DNA from 3 places in the Kitasatospora sp. NPDC098652 genome. Region 3 is predicted to be linked to each of the others. Evidence: riboswitches for the same ligand, from Rfam matches in the RefSeq annotation. Region 3 holds a riboswitch; each other region holds the start of a gene.
The links. Region 3 has a riboswitch for cyclic di-AMP ahead of ACIQWA_RS38220 (peptidoglycan DD-metalloendopeptidase family protein). Riboswitches for the same ligand answer to the same signal wherever they lie in the genome.
Positions count from the first base shown of each region.

Region 1: it holds a riboswitch for cyclic di-AMP, as region 3 does, so the genes downstream of both, ACIQWA_RS04300 (hypothetical protein) here and ACIQWA_RS38220 (peptidoglycan DD-metalloendopeptidase family protein) in region 3, are expected to answer to the same signal.
Region 2: it holds a riboswitch for cyclic di-AMP, as region 3 does, so the genes downstream of both, ACIQWA_RS32580 (transglycosylase family protein) here and ACIQWA_RS38220 (peptidoglycan DD-metalloendopeptidase family protein) in region 3, are expected to answer to the same signal.

Region 1 is NZ_JBIWAQ010000002.1:43,093-50,127, reverse strand. It holds gene ACIQWA_RS04315 (TetR/AcrR family transcriptional regulator) at 1-343, shown strand, start outside; gene ACIQWA_RS04310 (alpha/beta hydrolase-fold protein) at 619-1,779, shown strand; gene ACIQWA_RS04305 (MoaF-related domain-containing protein) at 1,901-2,236, opposite strand; cyclic di-AMP (ydaO/yuaA leader) riboswitch at 2,657-2,820, shown strand; gene ACIQWA_RS04300 (hypothetical protein) at 2,823-4,169, shown strand; gene ACIQWA_RS04295 (hypothetical protein) at 4,328-4,972, opposite strand; gene ACIQWA_RS04290 (IclR family transcriptional regulator) at 5,145-5,942, opposite strand; gene aceB (malate synthase A) at 6,144-7,035, shown strand, end outside.
Region 2 is NZ_JBIWAQ010000020.1:151,745-158,779, reverse strand. It holds gene ACIQWA_RS32605 (TetR/AcrR family transcriptional regulator) at 1-40, shown strand, start outside; gene ACIQWA_RS32600 (helix-turn-helix transcriptional regulator) at 129-995, opposite strand; gene ACIQWA_RS32595 (ATP-binding protein) at 1,414-1,983, shown strand; gene ACIQWA_RS32590 (DUF397 domain-containing protein) at 2,334-2,597, opposite strand; gene ACIQWA_RS32585 (hypothetical protein) at 3,156-4,103, shown strand; cyclic di-AMP (ydaO/yuaA leader) riboswitch at 4,609-4,771, shown strand; gene ACIQWA_RS32580 (transglycosylase family protein) at 4,779-6,080, shown strand; gene ACIQWA_RS32575 (LacI family DNA-binding transcriptional regulator) at 6,408-7,035, opposite strand, start outside.
Region 3 is NZ_JBIWAQ010000034.1:34,873-41,907, forward strand. It holds gene purB (adenylosuccinate lyase) at 1-848, shown strand, start outside; gene ACIQWA_RS38215 (MFS transporter) at 872-2,329, opposite strand; cyclic di-AMP (ydaO/yuaA leader) riboswitch at 2,727-2,909, shown strand; gene ACIQWA_RS38220 (peptidoglycan DD-metalloendopeptidase family protein) at 2,912-3,895, shown strand; gene ACIQWA_RS38225 (DUF2470 domain-containing protein) at 4,122-4,847, opposite strand; gene ACIQWA_RS38230 (RidA family protein) at 5,007-5,417, opposite strand; gene ACIQWA_RS38235 (IclR family transcriptional regulator) at 5,486-6,235, opposite strand; gene ACIQWA_RS38240 (sugar kinase) at 6,273-7,035, opposite strand, start outside.

The DNA.
Region 1 (7,035 bases), on a different contig from region 3:
CGAGTCGCTCACCCCGGCCGACGACGCGGCCGTCGAGGCGATGCACTGGACCCGCGACCTGCTGCGCGACCCGCGGCTGGACGGCACCTGGCAGCGGGTCCATGCCGGGTCGGAGGAGCGGCTGCGGGGCGTGCTGGCCGCCCGCTGTCCGGACGGCGTCGATCCGCTGGAGGTCCGGCTGGCCGCGGCCGCGGCCACGGCGGCGATCCGGGTGGCCCTGGAGCAGTGGGCGGGCTCCGACGCGGCTGTCACCGGCCCCGGCTCCCCGCAGGACCTCGGTGCCCGCTGCATGCGCGAACTCACGGTGGGGCTGCGGCTGTGGGCTCAGCCGGCGGGGGAGTAGCGGGCCGGCGGCGAGCGGGCGAAAGCGAACAGACGGCCGCGAACAGGTGACAGCGAACAGCGAACAGATGACAGCGAACAACTTTCGAAATCTGTTATCTGTTATCTGAAAGTTGAACTCTGTCATCTGTTCGCGGCCTGCCCACAGCCCCCGATCAGCTTCCTCACAGCTCCCGCTAGGGTTGGTGCTCGCGCCCCGGTGGGGGAACCGGGGTGACCTCCTCGGATGTCCCTGAACGGAGGGGTGGGAGTTCGAGGCGTGGGAGCAACTGGAACATGGGTCTGACGAGCCACAAGGTGCTGGCACTGGCCGTGCTGATGGCGGTCGTGATGATGGTCGGCACGGTCTGGCTCTGGCCCAGACTCGCCCGGAAGAGCTGGCAGGCGGTGCTCGGCCGGATCGGCGCGCTGCTCGCCACCCAGCTGGCGGTGCTCGCCGCGCTCGGGCTGGTGGCGAACAACTACTTCGCCTTCTACAGCAGTTGGGACGACCTGATGGGCACGGGCAGCACCGGCCCGGTGGTCATCCACAACAAGGCGGACGCCTCCGGCCGACTGCTGGTCGAGACCATAGGCCAGGCCTCGGTCAAGGGCGGCGGCGCCATGGGCCGGGAGCCCAGCCAGTCCGGCGAGATCCGCAAGGTCCGGATCGACGGCAAGGAAAGCCGGCTGTCGACCGAGGGCTACGTCTACCTTCCGCCCCAGTACTTCCAGCCCGAGTACGCGCAGAAGCAGTTCCCGGCCGTGATCGTCAGCACCGGCTTCCCAGGAATCGCCGAGAACCTGATCACCCGCTTCAACTACCCGGGCGCCGCGCTCAAGCTGCTGCAGGAGGGCCGGATGCAGCCGACCGTCATGGTCCTGATGCGCCCCTCGCCCGCGCTGCCGCAGGACACCGAGTGCGAGGACATCCCCGGCGGCGCCCAGTCCGACACGTACTTCACCAAGGACGTCCCGTCGGCGATCCAGGCCAGCTACCGGGTCTCGACCGACCCGCAGGCCTGGGCCTTCATGGGCAACTCCACCGGCGGCTACTGCGCGCTCAAGCTGGCCATGCGCCACCCGGACGTCTTCCCGACCGCCGTGTCCCTCTCCGGGTACTACGAGGCGGCCGACGACCCGACCACCGGCGACCTCTTCGGCGGCAGCAAGCAGCGCCGCAACGAGGCCGACCTGATGTGGCGGTTGAAGAACCTGCCGCAGCCGAACGTCTCCGTGCTGCTGGCCGGCACCAAGAAGGGCGACGGCAACTACAAGCAGGACACCGAGGCGTTCATCGACGCCGCGAAGAGCCCGATGAAGGTCTCCTACAGCATGCTCGAGAACGGCGGCCACAACTTCGAGACCTGGAGCGCCCTGCTGCCGTCCTCGCTGGAGTGGCTGTCCCAGCACCTCAAGGTCCCGAACCAGCCGGGCCACCCGGGCCAGACCGTCTGACGGCGCCGCCCGCGGAACGCACAGGACACGCAGAACACACGGAACAGGGCAGAACACACACGGAACACACCGACCCCCCGGAAGCCGCGGCTCCCGGGGGGTCGGTCCGTTCCGGCGCCGGTCAGGCGACCCGCTCCAGCGTCCCGGTGTGCAACTGGCCGACCCGGCCGCCCTCGCCCTCGAAGGTCCAGAAGGCCCGTACGGTCAGCGCGTTGAGGTCCATCACGTGGCTGACGGTGATCCCGCTCTGTTCCGTCCAGCTGACGAAGTAGATCTCCGGTGCGACCTCGGCGACGTGCAGCCGCACGTCCTCCCACTGGCCCGCCGACTCACCGAGGCCCTCCCAGCGCAGCCGGGTGCCGTCGGCCGAGTAGGAGTTGCGGAAGGCCGCGCCGTTGTCGGCCCGGAAGACGTAGGTGCGGCCGGCGAAGGCGGGCAGGGGCGCGGGCGCGGTCATGGTGGGGCGGAACCTCTTCTCCGGAACGGGGGACGGGTCGTACGGCTCTGGTCGGTGCTCTTGTGCACCGTGGAAAATCCCAGGGCTCCAATTTATCCGACCGGGCGGATACGGGCGGCTCCACGCCACGGATGTCACGGTTCGGCGGTCACGGTACGGTCCGGCACCGTCGTACCGCGCACCGTGTGCGGCGGGCAGTGCGGCCGGCAGTGCGGGCGGGCCGGACGGGGGAACCGGGCGGCGTCGACTCCGGTGATCAACTCGGCCACCACGCAGCGTCGTTGATCGACACCACTGTGAGCTGTGCGACAACCGGCTTGATCAGGTTGTCCGTCCACGGACGGCCTGCCTAGCCTGCAGTCGTCGTCCGCCGTCGCGGACCCCGCCGCCGGGACGCCGAGTCCCGTCCACCCGCCGGCGAGTACCCGAGCACCACAGCGGACGGGAGCGGGGGAACCAAGGTCAGCGCCCGGCCCGTACGCACCAGCGTGCGGGTCGCGGCTAGGGGTGAAGCCGCTCCACAGGCGGCCGGGCAACTGCAGCCCGAATCCGACAGCTCACCTCGCAGGCGTCGCAGAGGATCCCCATGCACCAGCCTGCCCGGCGCCGTCGCGCGCCCCGCCACGCCCGTCCGTCCCACCGTGGCCGCAACGCCGCCCTCGCCACGACCGGGGCGCTCGCCATCACCGGTGCCGGCCTGCTCGGCCTGCCGTCCGTCTCCGGCGCCCAGGCCGCCACCGGCCCGACCGTCACCCAGGACCGGCTCGCCCCCGCCACCATGGTCGCCGGCAAGGCCGGCACCGCCTCGCTGGCCCTGCACTCCTCGTCCTGCTTCACCGCCAGGACCGTCGGCGTCGGCGTCCGTGACGCGCGCGGCACCAACCTGGACTTCCCGGGCAACGCGAGCAACGTGCAGATCTGCCCCGGCGGATTCAACTACACCAGCGCCGCCCGCACCCTGGCCGCCGGGACGTACACCCAGTTCGGCTTCTGGCAGGACCTCGGCGGCGCGTGGCACAACCTGCCCTCGCAGCAGCTGGTGGTCTCGGCCACGGGTACGCCCACGCCGGCCCCCTCCCCGACGGCGACCCCCACCGCGACCCCCACCGCGACCCCCACGGCGAAGCCGACCGCGACCCCCACGGCGACCCCCACCGCGACCCCGACCCAGACCCCGGCCCCGGCCCCGACCAGCACCCCGACCGCCACGGCCACCCCGACGACCCCGGCGCCGTCCTCCCCGATCGCGGGCAAGTCGCTGACCTGGTCCGACGAGTTCAACGGCCCGATCAACTGGGGCCAGCGCTGGGTCGGTGACAAGAGCACCTCGTACAAGTACGGGAACCACAACCCGGACGACAACAAGCTCGACTGGCTGAACAAGAACAACGTCACCGTCGGGAACGGCGTCGCCACGTTCACCGCCACCCCGGGCGGCCCCACCCTGGAGAACGGCAAGCAGTCCTGGAACACCGGCTTCCTGACCACCGAGGGCTCCGCCGAGGGCTTCCAGGTCAAGACCGGCGACTACGCCGAGACCCGGGTCAAGCTGCCCGCCGGCACCGGCGCCTGGCCCGCCCTGTGGACCTGGAAGAACGGCAACGGGGAGATCGACTCCTTCGAGTACCACCCCGACAACCCGAACCTGCTGGAGCTGACCAACCACGTCAACCCCGGCAACCCCGACTACTACACCGATGCGAGCGCCGTCGCCGCCGACCAGTGGGTGACCATCGGCACCTACTACGGCGCCAACTCGGTCGACTGGTACGTCAACGGCGTCAAGGTGTTCTCGGACGGCAAGGGCGTCGGGGCCAACTTCTCGGCGTACCTGATCCTCAACCTCTCGGTGAGCGCCGGCAAGTACCACCCGGCGCCGCAGGGGAACGCCCCGATCACCATGGCCGCCGACTACGTCCGCGTCTACCGGTGACCGCGTCTACCGGTAACCACTTGTACCGGTGACCACGTCCACCGGTGACCACCTGTACCGGTGACCACGTCCACCGGTAACCACGAGCCCGCCCCACCCGTCACCGGGATCCGGCAGCCGCTCACCGGCGGCCGGTGACCGGTGGGGCGATCCGGCCGTCAGCCCTCGGTCGTCTCGACGACCCGGATGTCGAACGGCTCCCGGTGGCGGATGCCGCCCGGGTCGTCCGCGCTGCGCACCTCGACCGAGCCGCCCACCAGGACCCCGAGCGGCAGATCGGGGGAGAGCAGGACCGGGACGAGGGCGGTCGCGCTGCGCCCCTCCTTCAACCCGGAGCCGAAGACGCAGCGCACCTGCCTGCCGCGTGCGACGACCTTGCAGTCCGTGGGGTAGAACGGGGGGTCCGCGCTCACCCCGTCCGGGAGGGTGACCGTCACCGTGAACGGGGACGCGGTGGTGTCCGGGCCCGCGTTGGCGACGAAGGCGTGAATGGTGGTGGTGCCGCCGGGCGACGCCGGGTCCGGGTCGATCCGGACCACCTCCAGGTGCGATGCGGACGGCTTGGCCACCACGGCCGGCAGTGTGGACGCCTCGGCCGCACCCGGCGCGACGACCCCCAGGTCCGGGCGTGGCACCGGGTGCCGCACCGCCCAGGACGGGCCGGCGGCCAGTGCGGCTGCCGCGCAGCCCGCCGTCACCGCCGCGCCCCATCCGACCCGGCCGACCCATCCGGCTCGGCCGATCAGGCCGATCCGGCCGAACCCCCTGCGCCCCGCGCCGCCCCGTACTCCGTGCTGTGCCACGCCGTTCACCCTGTTCCCGTGCTCCGGCGGCCCGCGCCGTCGCGGGCCGCGTCCGCCCCAGGGTGTCCGAGCCGCCGACGCGGCGGCGCCACAACTCGCCCACCGCCACTCGAACGGCGGGGCGCCGTCATCGGCCCGATCGCTCTTGTCGAGGACGGCTGTTGACTGGTCGTCAGGGTGCCAGGACCTGCCCGAGCCGGGCCGCGATCTGGTGCATCACCGGTACCAGTGCGGACGCCCCCGCCTGTTCCTCCAGTGCTCGGATTCGAGCCTCCGGGCCGGACACCGAGAGCGCGGTGGGCGTGGGGGCGCCCGGGACGGCGAGGGCGATGCAGCGGACGCCGATCTCCTGCTCCTGGTCGTCGACCACGTACCCGCGCTCGCGCGCCTCGGCGAGCTGGTCCATCAGCGCCTGCGGGTCGGTGAGGGTGTACTCGGTGTGCGCGGGCAGCGGGTTGGGGCCCAGGACCGCACGCGCCTCGTCCTCGGGGAGCTGGGCGAGCAGCGCCTTGCCGACGCCGGTGCAGTGCGGCTGCACCCGTCGGCCGACCTCGGTGAACATCCGCATGGAGCGCCGCGACTGCACCTGTCCGACGTACACCACCTCGCCGCCCTCCAGCACCGCCAGGTTGGCGGTCTCGCCGGTGGCCTCCATGAGCTCGGCCAGGTACGGGCGGGCCCAGCTGCCGAGCAGTCGGCCGGCCGTCTCGCCGAGCCGGATCAGCCGGGGGCCGAGGGTGTAGCGCCGGGCGGTGTCCTGGCGGACATAGCCCTGCTGGACGAGGGTACGAACCAGTCGGTGGATGGTCGGCATCGGGAGGCCGGAGCTGGTGGAGAGCTCGCTGAGGGTGGCCACGCCACTCGAGTCGGCCAGCGCCTCCAGGAGTTGGAAGGCGCGCTCGACGGACTGCACGCCGCCGCTCGCGCGGTCGGCGCCTGTCGTCGATGCTGTGTCGGGGGTCGCAACCACCGGCGTTCCCTTCGCTGTCGGGGAGGAGTAGAGTCCCGGCGACCTCGTCAACAAACCGTTGAAATTCTGTATCGCGGAAACTAGTCTCCACCTTACAGAATCGAATCCGCCGACAGGCGGGTAACGATCGAGGAAGTACCCGAGGAAGTTCCCACCGGAGCTCCCTTCGCCAGGCTCAACCGTCTTAGGAGTGTCCTGCTCATGGCTGCAGATCAGGGGCCCGTCGGCGCCTCCCCCGCCGCTCCGGTCGTCACTGTCGCCGGACCGCGCGTCCATCGGGCCGAGGAGGTGCTCACCCCGGAGGCGGTCGCCTTCGTCGTGGGCCTCCATCGCGCCTTCGAGGGTCGTCGACAGGAGCTCCTGGCGAGGCGGAAGAGCCGACGGGCCGAGATCGCCCGCACCGGCACACTGGACTTCCTTCCCGAGACCGCCGACGTCCGGGCCGGCGACTGGAAGGTCGCCGAGGCGCCGCGCGCCCTCCGGGACCGCCGGGTCGAGATCACCGGGCCCACCGACCGCAAGATGGTCATCAACGCGCTCAACTCCGGGGCGAAGATCTGGCTCGCCGACTTCGAGGACGCCACCTCCCCGACCTGGGAGAACGTGGTCAGCGGGCAGGTCAACCTGATCGACGCCTTCGAGGGCCGGATCGACTTCACCAGCTCGGCCGGCAAGGCCTACACTCTCAAGCCCGCCGCCGAACTCGCCACCGTCGTGGTCCGCCCGCGCGGCTGGCACCTGGACGAGAACCACCTGCTGGTCGACGGCGTCCCGGTGGCCGGCGCGTTCGTCGACTTCGGCCTGTACTTCTTCCACAACGCCGCCCGGCTCATCGCCAAGGGCGCCGAGGACCCCAACTCCGGCCCGTACTTCTACCTGCCGAAGACCGAGAGCCACCTCGAGGCCCGGCTCTGGAACGACGTGTTCACCCACGCCCAGGCCGAGTTGGGCATCCCGTACGGCACCGTCCGGGCCACCGTCCTGATCGAGACCATCACCGCGGCCTTCGAGATGGACGAGATCCTGTACGAGCTGCGCGACCACGCGGCCGGCCTCAACGCCGGGCGCTGGGACTACCTCTTCTCGATCGTCA
Region 2 (7,035 bases), on a different contig from region 3:
GCTGCCGCCGGAACGCGAGCGGCCGCCGGCCCGCGGTTGACGGGGCCGACGGCCGACTCGGACTGCCGTGCGGACGAGCGCCCCCCGGGCGGGAGCGGGGGATCTCCCGGCCCCCGCCCGGGAGTTGCTCAGCGTTCCTTGAGGATCGAGGAGAGCAGGTCTATGGTGCGCTCCGGCGTGAGGCTGTCCACGCAGAGCCGCTCCATGACCTGGACGTACGCGTCGACGTCGTCCCGCTTGTCCAGGTACAGCGCGCTGGTGAGCTGCTCCAGGTAGACCACGTCCGCGAGGTCCTGCTCCGGGAAGCGCAGGATCGTGAACGCCCCGGACTCGCCCGCGTGCGCGCCGAAGCGGAACGGCATGACCTGGATGACCACGTTGGCCTGCTCGGCGACGTCGATCAGGTACTGAACCTGGCCGCGCATCACCTTGGGCCCGCCGACCGGCCGGCGCAGCGCCGCCTCGTCGATGACCGCCCACAGGCGCGGGCTGGCGCCCTCGGTCAGCAGCTTCTGGCGGCGCAGCCGGAGACTGACCCGGCGCTCGACCTCCTCCTCGCTGATGACCGGCCGACTCTGGCCGAAAACCGCCCGTGCGTACTCCTCGGACTGCAGCAGTCCGGGGATGAACTGCACCTCGTAGGTGCGGATCAGCTGGGCGGCCTCCTCCAGGCCGACGTAGGTCTGGAACCAGCCCGGCAGCACGTCGTTGAAGCTGTGCCACCAACCGGACTTGTTGGCCTCGCGGACCAGGCCCAGCAGGGCCTCCCGCTCCAGGCCGTCGTCGACGCCGTAGAGACTCAGCAGGTCGGCGACGTCGCGCTCCTTGAAGCTGACCCGGCCGAGCTCCATGCGACTGATCTTGGATTCGGACGCGCGGATCGCGTAGCCCGCGTCCTCTCGGGTGATGCCGCGCGCCTCTCGCAGGCGACGCAGCTGCGAGCCGAGGAGGATCCGGCGGACCATCGAGCCGCCGCCCGGCTGAACTGTGGTCATGCGGTCGAAACCTCCACCTAGGGCAAACAGCGCACAGTCTGCCATCAGTTGAGCGCTCACGGTGCCGATACTGACGGATGTTCCTATCAGTTCCGCACTCCGCACACCAGGATGCACGTGCATCCGGCGCTTGCATATGCCAATAGTGCGACTGCACGTGAATCGACTCTTGCATCTGCAGTGAGCGCACACCACCATGGTGCACGTGCACCTGCACATCCCTGGCAATCCCGCGGGCTCCGCGTCGACCCCACGCGCGACTCCGTGCACCGGCCCGACGGCGTCCCCCGCGCCATCGGGCGTTCGAGTGCGCGCGCGCCTGGTCGAGGGGGCGGCCGAGCGGCCGAGCGAGTCGGAGGTGACCGGCATGACCCCGGCGGGTCCAGCCGTGTCCGCCCCCTTATGGGAGGAGCTCTTCATGAGCACCGGTACGGCTTTGGCAGTTGACCCCCATGTGGTCACCTGTACGCTCGCTCCTCGCTTCGAAGCCGTGAGATCCGCACGCGACTTCGCCCGGACCTCGCTCCAGCGCTGGGGCCTGATGGAGCTGTTCGACGACGTCGCCCTGGTGGCCTCGGAACTCGTGACCAACGCGCTCCGGCATGCGATCGGCGCACGGCCCGACCCGTCGGGCGGCGCCCTGGGCGAGTACGACTTTCCCACACAGCCGACCCCGGAAGGGCGGCTGCCGATCCGAATAAGCCTGGTGCACCGCTCCCCCCAGGTGGTCTGCGCGGTGAGCGACCCGAGCAGTGCCGGACCGGTGGCGCGGGAGGCGGACTTCGTCGCCGAATCGGGCCGCGGACTGCACCTGGTGGAGTCGTTCAGCCGTTCCTGGGGCTGGCACCCACTGGGCAGCGGCAAGGTCGTCTGGGCCGTGTTCGAGGCGGAGACCGGCTGCGGCAGCGGACCGGACGCCACCCTGCTCGACGGCACCGCGCCGGCCGGCCGGGTCGAAATCGGTGGTCGGCACCGGCGCTCGGCCTAGGGCGCGTCTTGTGGATCAGGCCAGGCCCTAGCGCCGCACGGCGCACGGCCGGCCGAGGAACGCCCCGGGAGGACCACACCCCGGGCCCTCCGGCCCGCCCCCGCGCCGGGCCGGCCCGCGACCCCGGCGCCGGTGGCGACTCCCCGCTCCGGGTACCGCGACTCCGGGCCCGCAGCACCGGCGGGAGCATCCGCGGCAGCACCCGCACCACCCCGGCAGGCCCCGCCGGACGGTCCGCCACCGGACCGCTCACGAGCGCACGGGGCCGCCGCCCCCGGCCCCGGACAAAGACAAAGGCCGTCGTGGTGTCAGCACCCACGACGGCCCCCCGATGGTGGAGCAGCGGCCGGTCAGACCGCGAGGTGGTCGAACTCCCCGTCCTTGGCACCCAGCAGCAGGGCCGCGATCTCGGCCCGGGTGTAGATGAGCGCCGGGCCGTCCGGGAAGCGCGAGTTGCGCATCGCCACGTCGCCGCCCGGCAGGGCCGCGAACTCGACGCAGTTGCCCTGGGAGTTGCTGTGCCGGCTCTTCTGCCAGACCACCCCCGTGAGCTCGGCGGCGGCCATCCCGTTGTAGGCGTGGTTGGAGCCGTGCGTGTCCTGCGAGTCGTGCATAGAAGTCTCCCGAAGAGCTCCGGAGTTGTCGTCCAGCGCGGCGCCCCGGCACCCGCCGAACGAACGGACCGGCCCCGTACCGGCCCGGCACAACGCCTCACTTGACGCGATGATAGCCGCAGTGCACGTGCATCAGCACGGGACATTGCAGGTGCACGAGGCTTTTCGACGGTCGCCGCGAACTCTTCACGGACCCTTCTCCTGACGGTACGTAAACGGACATAGGCGATTGAATCGACGGTCCGTCCATAACCGGCCGTGAGCGGTTCCCCGCTGAATGTTGATCTTCGAATGCCGGGAGTCGCCCCGCCGTGACCCTCCGTCAGGCCGCCCGGCGACTGTGAGACATCTCACGCCAGACCGGTGCAACGCGCCGCCCCACCGGATGCGTCAGGGCAACTGAGGGGCTCCGTACGGGGCTTGGGCGAGGAATGTCCGGATTGTAGGCAATCGCCCCGGACCGGAGCGGCATGAACACGACCCCCGCACCGTGACCACCCGAAACCCGTACGGCAGCCGACTGCAGGCCTGACGGGCAGATGTCCTACGATCTCCGGCATGAGCACCGCAGCCATCCCGGGCGCGCCACTGCCCGTCCGCACTCCAGGCTCCCGTGCGCGGGGGCGCCACCGCCGCCCCGAGCGCCCCGAGATCCGCACCGGCTCGCCGGCCCTGGTGCTCGCCGTACCCGCGACCGCGGGGCCCGAGTCCCGCTCGGTCGTCGCGGAGCTGCTCTCGATCGTCCGCAGCGAGCACGCCGGCGTCCAGGCCGCGGTCGGCTACCTCCCGGCCACCGACGCCGGGGCCGCGGACCCGCAGGAGCACACCGTCGCGGAGCTGCTGGCGGCGGCCGCCGAGGCCGGACTGCCGACGCCCGTCGTGGTGCCGCTGGTCCCGGGCCCGCACGACTTCCTGACCGGGCTTCACGCCGTCGCCGCCGAGTACGGCGCGACCGTCACCGACGCGTTGGGCCCGCACCCGCTGCTGGCCGAGGCCGTCCACGTCCGGCTGTCCGAGGCCGGGCTGGCGCGGGCCGACCGGGCCCGGCTGTTCGCCATCGCGACCGCCGCGGACGGCGTGGTCCTGACCACCGTCGGCGGCGAGGACGCGGCCGCCGCGGCCGGGATCACCGGCGTGCTGCTGGCCGCCCGACTGGCCGTCCCGGTCGTCGCCGCCGCGCTGGACGTGCCCGGCTCGGTCGCCGCCGCCGTCGGCCACCTCAAGGAGACCGGCTCCGAGCGCCCGGCCCTGGCCCCGCTCGTGATCGGTCCGGAGGCGGACTCGGAGCTGCTCGCCGCGGCCGCCGAGGAGACCGGCTGCCCGTCGGCCGCGCCGCTGGGCGCCTACCCGACGGTCGGCCAGCTGATCGCCTCCACCTACCTGGCCGCCCTGCCGGTGCCGACGGCGGAGGAGCTCGCCGAGGCCGAGGCGGAGGCCGCGGCCACCGTCGGGGCCGAGGGTTCCCGGCGGGCCCACGCGGCCGCCGAAGGGCCCCTGGAGGGCTAGCACGACCCGCTGAACGCCCGTCGGCCGCCACCGGCGGAACCCGTACGGCCCGTACCACGCATACCGTCGAAAGGGTCCGGAACGACTTCGTTCCGGACCCTTTCGGCGCGTTCCGATTCACCCCACTGGTGAGCTGGGCCGACAATGCGACGCAATGTCCGTTTCCGGTTCATTTGTCGATGAATATCCGACGGATGGCGAGGGCGTTCCCCGGCGCGCGATTCACGGCCACTCCCCCCGCACCCCGGGCGCGCGCCCTTTGCGCTCCAACGCTCCGTCACCTCTTTCCTGAGGCGGAGCCAGTTATCAGAATCCGCTGCGATATTGCCGGAAAACGATCATTTACGATCATGAATTACGGGCCGTGCGGCGTTTCTCGCTAAACCGTGATGCGCATCACAGGTATTTGCAGTTCTCACTTAAGTCTGCTTAACGTGCTCCCCGTTCGTGACCACACGGACCCAGTTCATCCGCGACGCCGAGTCCTGCCGTCGGATGTCCTGGCAGCGCGAAAACGCATCACGGCAGGAGCGGGGGAACCACAGGTAAGTCGCCCCGGACCGTTCTCCGGAACCGTCCAGGGCTAGGGGTGAAGCCGCGCCCACAGCGCGGCCGGGCAACTCCAGCCCGAATCCGACAGCTCACCTCGCAGGCGTGGGAGAGGACCGCGTCTTCATGCTGCCTTCCAACGGAAACCGCCTGTCCAGCCGCACCCGTCGCGTGATCGCCGCCCTCGGCGTCGCCGGCGTCGGCCTCACCGTCCCCTGCCTCACCACCGGCACCGCGAACGCCGCCCCCGTCGCCACCTGGGACAAGGTCGCCCAGTGCGAGAGCGGCGGCAACTGGAGCATCAACACCGGTAACGGCTTCTACGGCGGCCTCCAGTTCACCTCCAGCACCTGGGCCGCGTTCGGCGGCACCGCCTACGCCCCGCAGGCCAACCAGGCCACCAAGGACCAGCAGATCGCCGTCGCCGAGAAGGTGCTCGCCTCGCAGGGCCCCGGCGCCTGGCCGGTCTGCTCCGTCCAGGCCGGTCTGACCAAGGGCGGCGCCGCGCCCACCGTCGACACCTCGGCCGGCTCCGCCGCCGCCAAGCCCGCCGCCAAGCCGGCCACCCCGAGCAAGCCCGCCGCGAAGCCCGCCAAGCCCGCCGCCCCCGCGCAGGACCAGGCCCAGGCCTCCGGCGACTCCGCGGCCGCCTCCGCCCAGTCCGCCAACAGCACCTGGGCCCAGAAGCGCCAGGCGCAGGCCCAGGCCGGCAGCTACACCGTCGTCGACGGCGACTGGCTGTCCTCGATCGCCGACAAGCACAACATCCAGGGCGGCTGGCAGCGGCTGTACGACCTCAACCGCAGCACCCTGACCGAGGGCCCGGACACCATCTACCCGGGCGAGCAGCTGACCTTCGGTGACGGCGCCTCGGCCCAGGACGACCAGTCCGCCGCCAAGTCCGGCTCGGACTTCACCTGGTTCGACCGCTCGCAGAAGGCCGGCCAGGCCTCGAACGGCGGTGCCGTGAACGCCAAGCCGACCGCCCAGAGCAAGCCGTCCGCCACCAAGCCCGCGTCGAAGCCGGCCGCCCAGGCGCAGACCCCGGCCGCGGCCCCGGCCGCCACCGGCAGCATGGCCGCCGCGGTCTCCTTCGCCCAGTCGAAGATCGGCCAGGCGTACGTCTACGGCGGCACCGGCAACGGCGGCTGGGACTGCTCCGGCCTGACCCAGGCCGCGCTGCGCGCCGCCGGCATCAACATCCCGCGCGTCGCCGCCGACCAGGCCGCCGCCAGCACCCACGTCTCGCTGGACAGCCTGCAGCCGGGCGACCTGCTGTTCTGGTCCAACAACGGCCAGGACTCCGGCGTCTACCACGTCGCCATCTACATCGGCAACGGCCAGTACGTCGAGGCCGCCAACCCGAGCTCGGGCGTCCGCCTCCAGACCATCGCCAACTGGGCCCCGGACTTCGCCGGCCGGGTCTGAGCGACCGCGAACCTAGCGACCGCCAACGGCTGACGCCGGAGCCCCGGGGAGAGCGCACCCGCTCCTCCCGGGGCTCCGGCGTACCCGCAGGCCCGGATTCCGCATGGTCAAACCCCGGCCCACGGGCCGGGCCCGGCCGGGCGGAGCGGAGCGGGCCGGGCCGGGCCGGGCCGCCCCCGAGCCACCGCACGCCGACGGGCCCCGGAGAGCAACCGCCCTCCGGGGCCCGTCAGTTGGCCCGCTCTGCCCGGACCCGCCCGGCCCGGCCAGCGCGGCCCGGCCCGTCCGGCCGTCCGGCCGTCCGGCCGTCCGGGCCGCGGCCGGTTCTCAGCGCGCGCAGGCCCCGGTGGAGCCCCGCATCACCAGCTCCGGCTGGAACATGAACTCCCCACGCTGGGCGGAGTTCCCGCCGACCTCCTCCAGCAGCGCGTCCACCGCCGCCGTCGCCATCGCCTCGACCGGCTGGCGGATGGTGGTCAACGGCGGCTCGGTGAAGGCGATCAGCGGCGAGTCGTCGAAGCCGACCACCGACACGTCCTGCGGCACCGACAGCCCGCGCTGGCGCACCGCCCGGATCGCGCCGAGCGCCATCATGTCGCTGCCGCAGACGATCGCCGTGCAGCCCTTGTCGAGCAGCGCGCCGGCCGCCGCGTGCCCGCCCTCCACGCTGAACAGCGTGTGGTGGACGAGGTCCTCGGCCTCCTCCCCGCTGAGCCCGAGCACCTCGCGCATCGCCGCCGTGAAGCCCTCGATCTTGCGCAGCACCGGCACGTACCGCCGCTGCCCGACCGCCAGGCCGATCCGCTCGTGCCCGAGCTCGGCCAGGTGCTGGACGGCCATCCACATCGCGGAGCGGTCGTCCGGCGAGATGAACGGCGCGTCGATCTTCTCGCTGTAGCCGTTGATCAGCACGAACGGCACCCCGCGCCCGGCCAGCCGGGCGTAGCGGTCGTGG
Region 3 (7,035 bases):
GCACCGCCCAGGACATGCTGGACCTGCTCGGTGGCGACACCCAGAAGCTGGCCGAGCTGGAGCGCCGGGTCGCCGGCCACCTCGGCTTCGACCACGTGCTGACCAGCGTCGGCCAGGTCTACCCGCGCTCGCTGGACTTCGAGGTGCTCACCGCCCTCGTCCAGCTGGCCGCCGCGCCGTCCAGCCTGGCCAAGACCATCCGCCTGATGGCCGGCCACGAGCTGGTCACGGAGGGCTTCAAGGAGGGCCAGGTCGGCTCCTCCGCGATGCCGCACAAGATGAACACCCGCTCCTGCGAGCGCGTCAACGGCCTGGCCGTCATCCTGCGCGGCTACGCGTCGATGACCGGCGAGCTGGCCGGTGACCAGTGGAACGAGGGCGACGTCTCCTGCTCCGTGGTGCGCCGGGTCGCGCTGCCGGACGCCTTCTTCGCCTTCGACGGCCTGCTGGAGACCTTCCTCACCGTCCTGGACGAGTTCGGCGCCTTCCCGGCCGTGATCGAGGCCGAGCTGGACCGCTACCTGCCGTTCCTGGCCACCACCAAGGTGCTGATGGGCGCGGTGCGCGCGGGCGTCGGCCGGGAGACCGGCCACGAGGTCATCAAGGAGCACGCCGTCGCCTCGGCGCTGGCGATGCGCGCCGGAGCCCGGGAGAACGAGCTGCTGGACCGGCTCGCCGCCGACGAGCGGATCCCGCTGGACCGGGCCGCGCTGGACGCGCTGCTCGCCGACCGGCTGTCCTTCACCGGTGCGGCCGGGGCGCAGGTCGCCGAGGTCGTCCGCCAGGTGGAGGCCGTCGCGGCGGCCTACCCGGAGGCGGCCAAGTACGCTCCGGGTGACATCCTCTGACGCGCCGTTGAACTGACGTGGCGTCAGTTCTCCGACGAGGGCCCTGCCGCCGTTCCGGTGGCGGGGCCCTCGTGCGTCCGGGGGCGGCCCGGGTCGAGCGGCGGGGTGGTGGTGGCGCAGGGCCAGTCGCAGTTCGGCTCGGCCACCGGGCGCTCCTCCTCCGGCGCCAGCACGTTGCCCCGGACGGTGGCGAAGGCGATCAGCCCGCCGGCGGCCAGCAGGCCCGCGCAGATCAGCATCGCGGTGTGGAAGGCGGAGTCCACCGCGGACGGCACCCGGTAGGCGTCGCCGCTCAGTCCGGCCAGGGCCGGCAGGGCGGCCACCGCGAGCAGGCCGGCCGCGCGGGCGGCGGCGTTGTTGACGCCGCTGGCGATGCCCGCGTGCCGCACCTCGACGGCGGCCAGCACGGTGGCGGTCAGCGGTGCGACCAGCAGCGTCATCCCGGAGCCCATCACCGCGACGGCGGGCAGTACGTCCGCCCAGTAGGAGGAGCCGGGGCCGGTGCGCAGCATCAGCAGGACCCCGGCGGCGCACAGCAGCGGGCCGACGGTGAGCGGGACGCGCGGGCCGATCCGCTTGCCGAGCCGCCCGGCGCGCGCGGACAGGGTCAGCATCAGCAGCGTGATCGGCACCAGGGCGAAGCCGGAGACCAGCGGGGAGAAGCCCGAGACGATCTGCAACTGCACCACCAGGAGGAAGAAGACCCCGCTGAACGCCGCGTAGACGCAGAGGGTGACCAGGTTCACGGCGGTGAACAGCCGGGAGGAGAACAGTCCGAGCGGCAGCATCGGGTCGGGTGCGCGCCGCTCGACGGCCACGAAGGCGGCGGCCAGCAGCAGCCCGAGCGCACCGGTGACCCAGACCGCGGGGGACAGTCCCTCCCCGGCGGCGGTGAGCGCGTAGGTGACGGCGCCGAGCGCGAGGGCGGCGAGCAGGGCGCCGGGCACGTCGAAGCGGCCGGCGGCGGACTCGTCCCGGCTCTCCGGGACGTAACGGGAGGTCACCGCGATCACGGCGGCGGCCAGCGGCAGGTTCAGCAGGAAGATCCAGCGCCAGCCGGGGCCGTCCACCAGCCAGCCGCCGAGGAAGGGGCCGACGGCCGCCGACACCCCGCCCAGGCCGGACCAGAGGCCGACCGCCGCCGAGCGGTCGTCCGGGTGGAAGACCGCCTGGAGCATGGCGAGCGAGCCCGGGGTGAGCAGCGCCCCGCCGATGCCCTGGACGGCGCGGGCGGCGATCAGCACGTGGATGGTCGGGGCCGCGGCGCAGGCCGCGGAGGCGACGGCGAACCAGACCACGCCGATCAGGAAGACCCGGCGCCGTCCGTAGCGGTCGCCGAGGGCGCCGCCGAGCAGGATCAGACCGGCCAGGGTGAGCAGATAGGCGTTCAGGGTCCATTGCAGGGAGGCGAGGGAGGCGCCGAGGTCGGCGCCGATCCGGGGCAGGGCGACGTTGACGACGGTGCCGTCGAGCATCGCCATGCTGGAGCCGAGCACGGTCGCGAGGAGTACCCAGCGGCCCTGCGCGGTGCCCAGGCGCAGAGTGCCGGCTTGAGAGGTGGCCACGGGCCGAATCCTGCGCCCGCCGGGGCGCACGTGACAAGGGTCACCGGGTGGTGTGTCGGTCGGTGGCGGTGCGTGAACGGACGGTCGCACGGGGGTGGTGCCCGCGGCGCAGGGTGGTGGATCAGTGGCGCCGGGTGAATGGATCGTGCACTGACCGTGTAGGGGACCATTCGGAGGGTGACAGGGGTGGTGCGGTTTGTTGCCGATTCAAGAGATCGACATTGCTTCACCCGAACGGATGAGTTTTAGTTCAGCGACCGCCCGGCCAGTCCGGACGGATCCACCGGGTGGAACGCCGAGTCCTGCCGCTGCCCGGTGGCTCGCACCGAACTCTGTACGGCAGGAGCGGGGGACCCACAGGTAAGTCGCCGGACCGGAGTTCGCGCCTTTTCGGGCGCGGACCACCAGGGCCGGCTTGGGGTGAAGCCGCGCATGCGGCCGGGCAACTCCAGCCCGAACCCGACAGCTCACCTCGCAGGCGTCGGAGAGGAAAATTCCATGCCTGCACAGGCTCGTCGTATCGCCCTGCCCCGTGCCGCCCGCATCGGCATCGCCACCGCCGTCACCGGCGCCTCGTTCGTCCTGCCGCTCGTGACCGCGATCAGCGCCCAGGCGCACACCACCCCGGCGGCCACCACCGCTCCGGCCGCCTCCGAGGCCGCCGCTCCGGCTGCCGCCCCGGCCGCCCAGCAGAGCTACCGCGTCGTCAGCGGTGACTCCCTGTCGAAGATCGCCGACGTCAAGCACGTCGAGGGCGGCTGGCAGGCGCTGTACGAGCAGAACCGCTCGGTGGTCGGTGCCAACCCGAACCTGATCTTCCCCGGTCAGCAGCTGACCCTCGCCGGTCACGCCGCTGACGCCGCGAAGCCCGCCGCTCCGGCCAAGCCCGCCGCTCCGGCGAAGCCCGCCGCTCCGGCGAAGCCCGCTGCTCCGGCCGGCCAGGACACCTCCGCCGCTGCGGACACCCAGGTGCAGGTCCGGACCGAGGCCGCCAAGCCCGGCGCCCAGCTGCAGACCCAGGTTCAGACCGCCGCCCCGGCCCAGGCCGTCACCGCCGCCCCGGTCGCCGCCACCTCGGGCTACGTCGCCCCGCTCGCCAACCCGGTGCTGGGTGAGGCCTACGGCGTGGCCGGCTCGATGTGGGCCTCCGGCCACCACACCGGCCAGGACTTCGTCGCCGCCACCGGCACCCCGCTGCGCGCCGTCGCCAACGGTGTCGTGGTGAAGGCCGGCAATGGCGGCGCGTACGGCAACGAGGTCGAGATCAAGCTCGCCGACGGCAAGTACGCCCAGTACGCGCACCTGTCCTCGATCGGCGTGAGCATCGGTCAGACCGTCACCGTCGGTCAGCAGCTCGGCCTCTCCGGTGCGACCGGCAACGTGACCGGCCCGCACCTGCACTTCGAGATCCGTACCGGTCCGGAGTACGGCTCGGACATCGACCCGGTCGCCTACCTGCGGGCGCACGGCGTCGCGCTCTGACCCTTTGGGTCCTTCCGCAGGGACGTGTGAACCACCGCTGATGCGGGGCGAATCGACCGCCCGGGATGGTCATGTCGGGTGACCGCTCGACCGGGTGATCGCCGCACCAGTGGACCTGGGCGCGGGACACGCCCAAGGCCGGCCCGGCCGTACGGGACAACTCTCGTACGGCCGGGCCGGCCGCTGCCGTTTCCCGGCTCGGGGGGCGAGTTGGGGCGGGCGGAGGTCAGTTCCGGCGGGCCGGGAGGTCGTGTTCGGCGGCGGTCAGCAGCTCGTGCATCCGGTGGCCGAAGTCCTCGGTGTCGCGGGCGGGTTCGGGGAAGACCAGGCGGACGTCGCGGTGGCCGTGCGAGTGGTCCAGGCGCAGCACCAGGCCGTGGCGGTCCAGGGCGAGCGGGCGGATGTCCGGGCCGTGGGTGAGCAGCGCCGGGTCGAGCAGCCGGGTGAGCAGGTCGAGGGCGTCGGCGTGGTCGTCGGCCAGGTGGGTGAGCAGGGCGGCCTCGTGCCGGGCCAATGGGTCCGGGGCGGCGAGGGCGAGGTCGGCGGCGGTGAGCGCGCCGGTGCCGTACGGGGTGGCGAGGACGGCGTGGGCGACGTCGACCCGGAGGTGGACGCTGAGGCCGTCGTCGGCGAGGTGGGCCAGGTGCAGCCGGCCGGCCAGGGTGAGCCGGGCCCGGATGCGGTCGCGGACCGCCACGGGGGAGACGTCGGTGACGTCGAGCACGACGGCCAGGCCGTCGGTGGCGGTGGCGCTGGCGAGGGCCGCGACGAGCGGGGCGTCCAGCGGGGCGCGCAGGCGCAGTCGGGAGCCGTGGACGGAGACCGGGGTGTCCAGGTCGTGGTGCTCGCCGAGGGCGCGGACGGTGAGCGAGGAGGTCGCGCTGAGCAGGCTGCGGACCCGTTCGGCGGTGGTGGGCTCGGGCACCTCGGCGTCGCCGGCGGTGAGGCTCATGGACGGACCTCCTGTTGGTTAGGTGAGCCTAACCTAATGTCCCTCTGGAGGTGTGGCAAGTGGGCGCGTGGGGCCGTGCAGGCGTGAAGGGGGACGGAGATGTGGCGAGGGTCCGGGCGCGTGGTGGCGTCCGGACCCTCGGGGCGTCGTGGCGGCGGGTCAGGCGACGACGGCCTGGGCGTCGATCTCCACCAGCATCGGCTCCTGCGGCAGTTCGACGAAGATCGTGGTGCGGCACGGCTTCACCCCGCCGGGCTTGACGTTCTCCTCGATGAACTCGGCGTAGACCTCGTTCATCAGCGGGAAGTCGGCGCGCTTGGTGAGGTAGACGCGGAACATCACCACGTCCTCGATGGTGGCGCCGCCGGCCTCGACGATGGCCTTGACGTTCTCCAGGGTGCGGCGGGTCTGCGCCTTCACATCGCCGTGGTGGAGGTACTCGCCGGTCGCCGGATCCTGCGGGCCCTGGCCGGAGACCTGGAGGATCGGGCCCTTGCGGACGCCCTGGGAGAACATCCAGGCGGGGGCCGGGGCGCCGTCGGTGCGGATCTCGATCTTGTCGGAGGACATCGGGGTCGGGGCTCCTTGCGGTGGTGAAGGTTCGCTGACGGTTAGTCAGTTGTGGTCGGGGCGGTTCGTCAATTGTGGTCGGGGCAGCCGCAGTCGGCCGACACGGCCCGGGCCGTCGCGAGCAGCTGCGGGAGCAGGTCCAGCACCTGCTCGTACGGGAGGACGACGTCCGGGACGGAGATGGAGGCGGCGGCGACCACCCGGCCGCTGGCGTCCCGGATCGGGGCGGCGACGCAGTTGATGAAGGCCTCGTGCTCGGCGTGGTCCTGCGCCCAGCCCTGGGCGGCGACCTTCTCCAGCTCGGCGAGCAGCGCCTCGGGCGTGGTGAGGGTGCGTTCGGTGTGCGGGGTGAAGTCGATTCCGGCCACCACCCGGCGGCGCACGGGCAGCGGGAGGTCGGCCAGCAGGACCTTGGAGACGGCGGCGCTGTGCAGGGCGGCGCGCAGGCCGATCCGGGAGTACATCCTGACCGGGTGCCGGGAGTCGAACTTGTCGATGTAGACCACCTCGCCGCCCTCGTAGGCCGCCAGGTGCACGGTCTGGCCGGTGGCGGAGTTCAGCTCGGCGAGGTGCGGGGCGGCGATCCGGCGGACGCCGCGCTGCTCCAGGGCGAGGCCGGACAGGGCGAACAGGCCGGCGCCGAGGTGGTAGCGGTAGGCCGCGTCGCGGTAGACGAACCGTTCCTCCTCCAGGCTCTGGAGCAGCCGGAGCACGGTGGTCTTGTGCACGCCGAGGACCTCGGCCAACTGGTCGAGGGAGCGTTCGCCCTCGCCGAGTTCGGCGAGGATGCGCAGGGCGCGGGTGACGGTCTGACTCATCGGGCTCGTGCTCCGGTCGGGTGGCGGGGGTCGGTGCTCATTGTGCCCGGGCCCGGTCGGCGTGTGCCCCGGCCGCCGTCTGGGCCGGTGTCCTTACCGGCGGCTGAGCCCCGGTCCGAAGCCAGCGGCGGGCGGCGGGTAGGGCCGGGGAGTCGATGCCCTCGGCGCTGACCCGGGTGGCGGCCCAGTCGGCGGGGGAGGCGTCGAGCAGCGCGGTCAGCACCGGGGCGGGCGGCAGCTCGGCCTGGTCGCCGTGCGCGGTCAGCGCGCAGGCCGCGCTCAGGTGGCCCAGCCGCAGCCGTCGGCGCTGGTCCAGGGCGCGGAGGGTGCCGGCCAGGTAGCCGGCCGCGAAGGCGTCGCCCGCGCCGGTCGCCTCCACCACCTCGACGGTCAGGGCCGGTTCGGCGGCGGCGGTGCCGTCCCGCTCCAGGGCGGTGACCAGCCGGGCGGCGTCCTTGACCACCACGGTGGCGGGCGAGGGGAAGCGGCGGCGCAGTGCGGCGGGCTCGTCGGTGCCGAAGGCGGCCTGGGCCTCGTCGGCGCCGAGCAGCAGCAGGTCGGCGGCGTCCAGCAGCGGCGGCAGTACGGCCGGGTCGCGGTCCCGCCAGAGCGCGGGGCGCCAGTTGAGGTCGAAGCTGACCAGCCGCCCGGGGCGGCGGTCGGCGAGCAGGGCGCGCAGCAGGGCGAGGCAGTCGTCGGAGAGCGCGGCGGTGATGCCGGACAGGTGCAGCAGGCGGGCGTCGGTCAGCAGGCCGGCGGCGGCCGGGTCGGTGAGCAGTGCGGGGGAGAGGGCGGCGGCC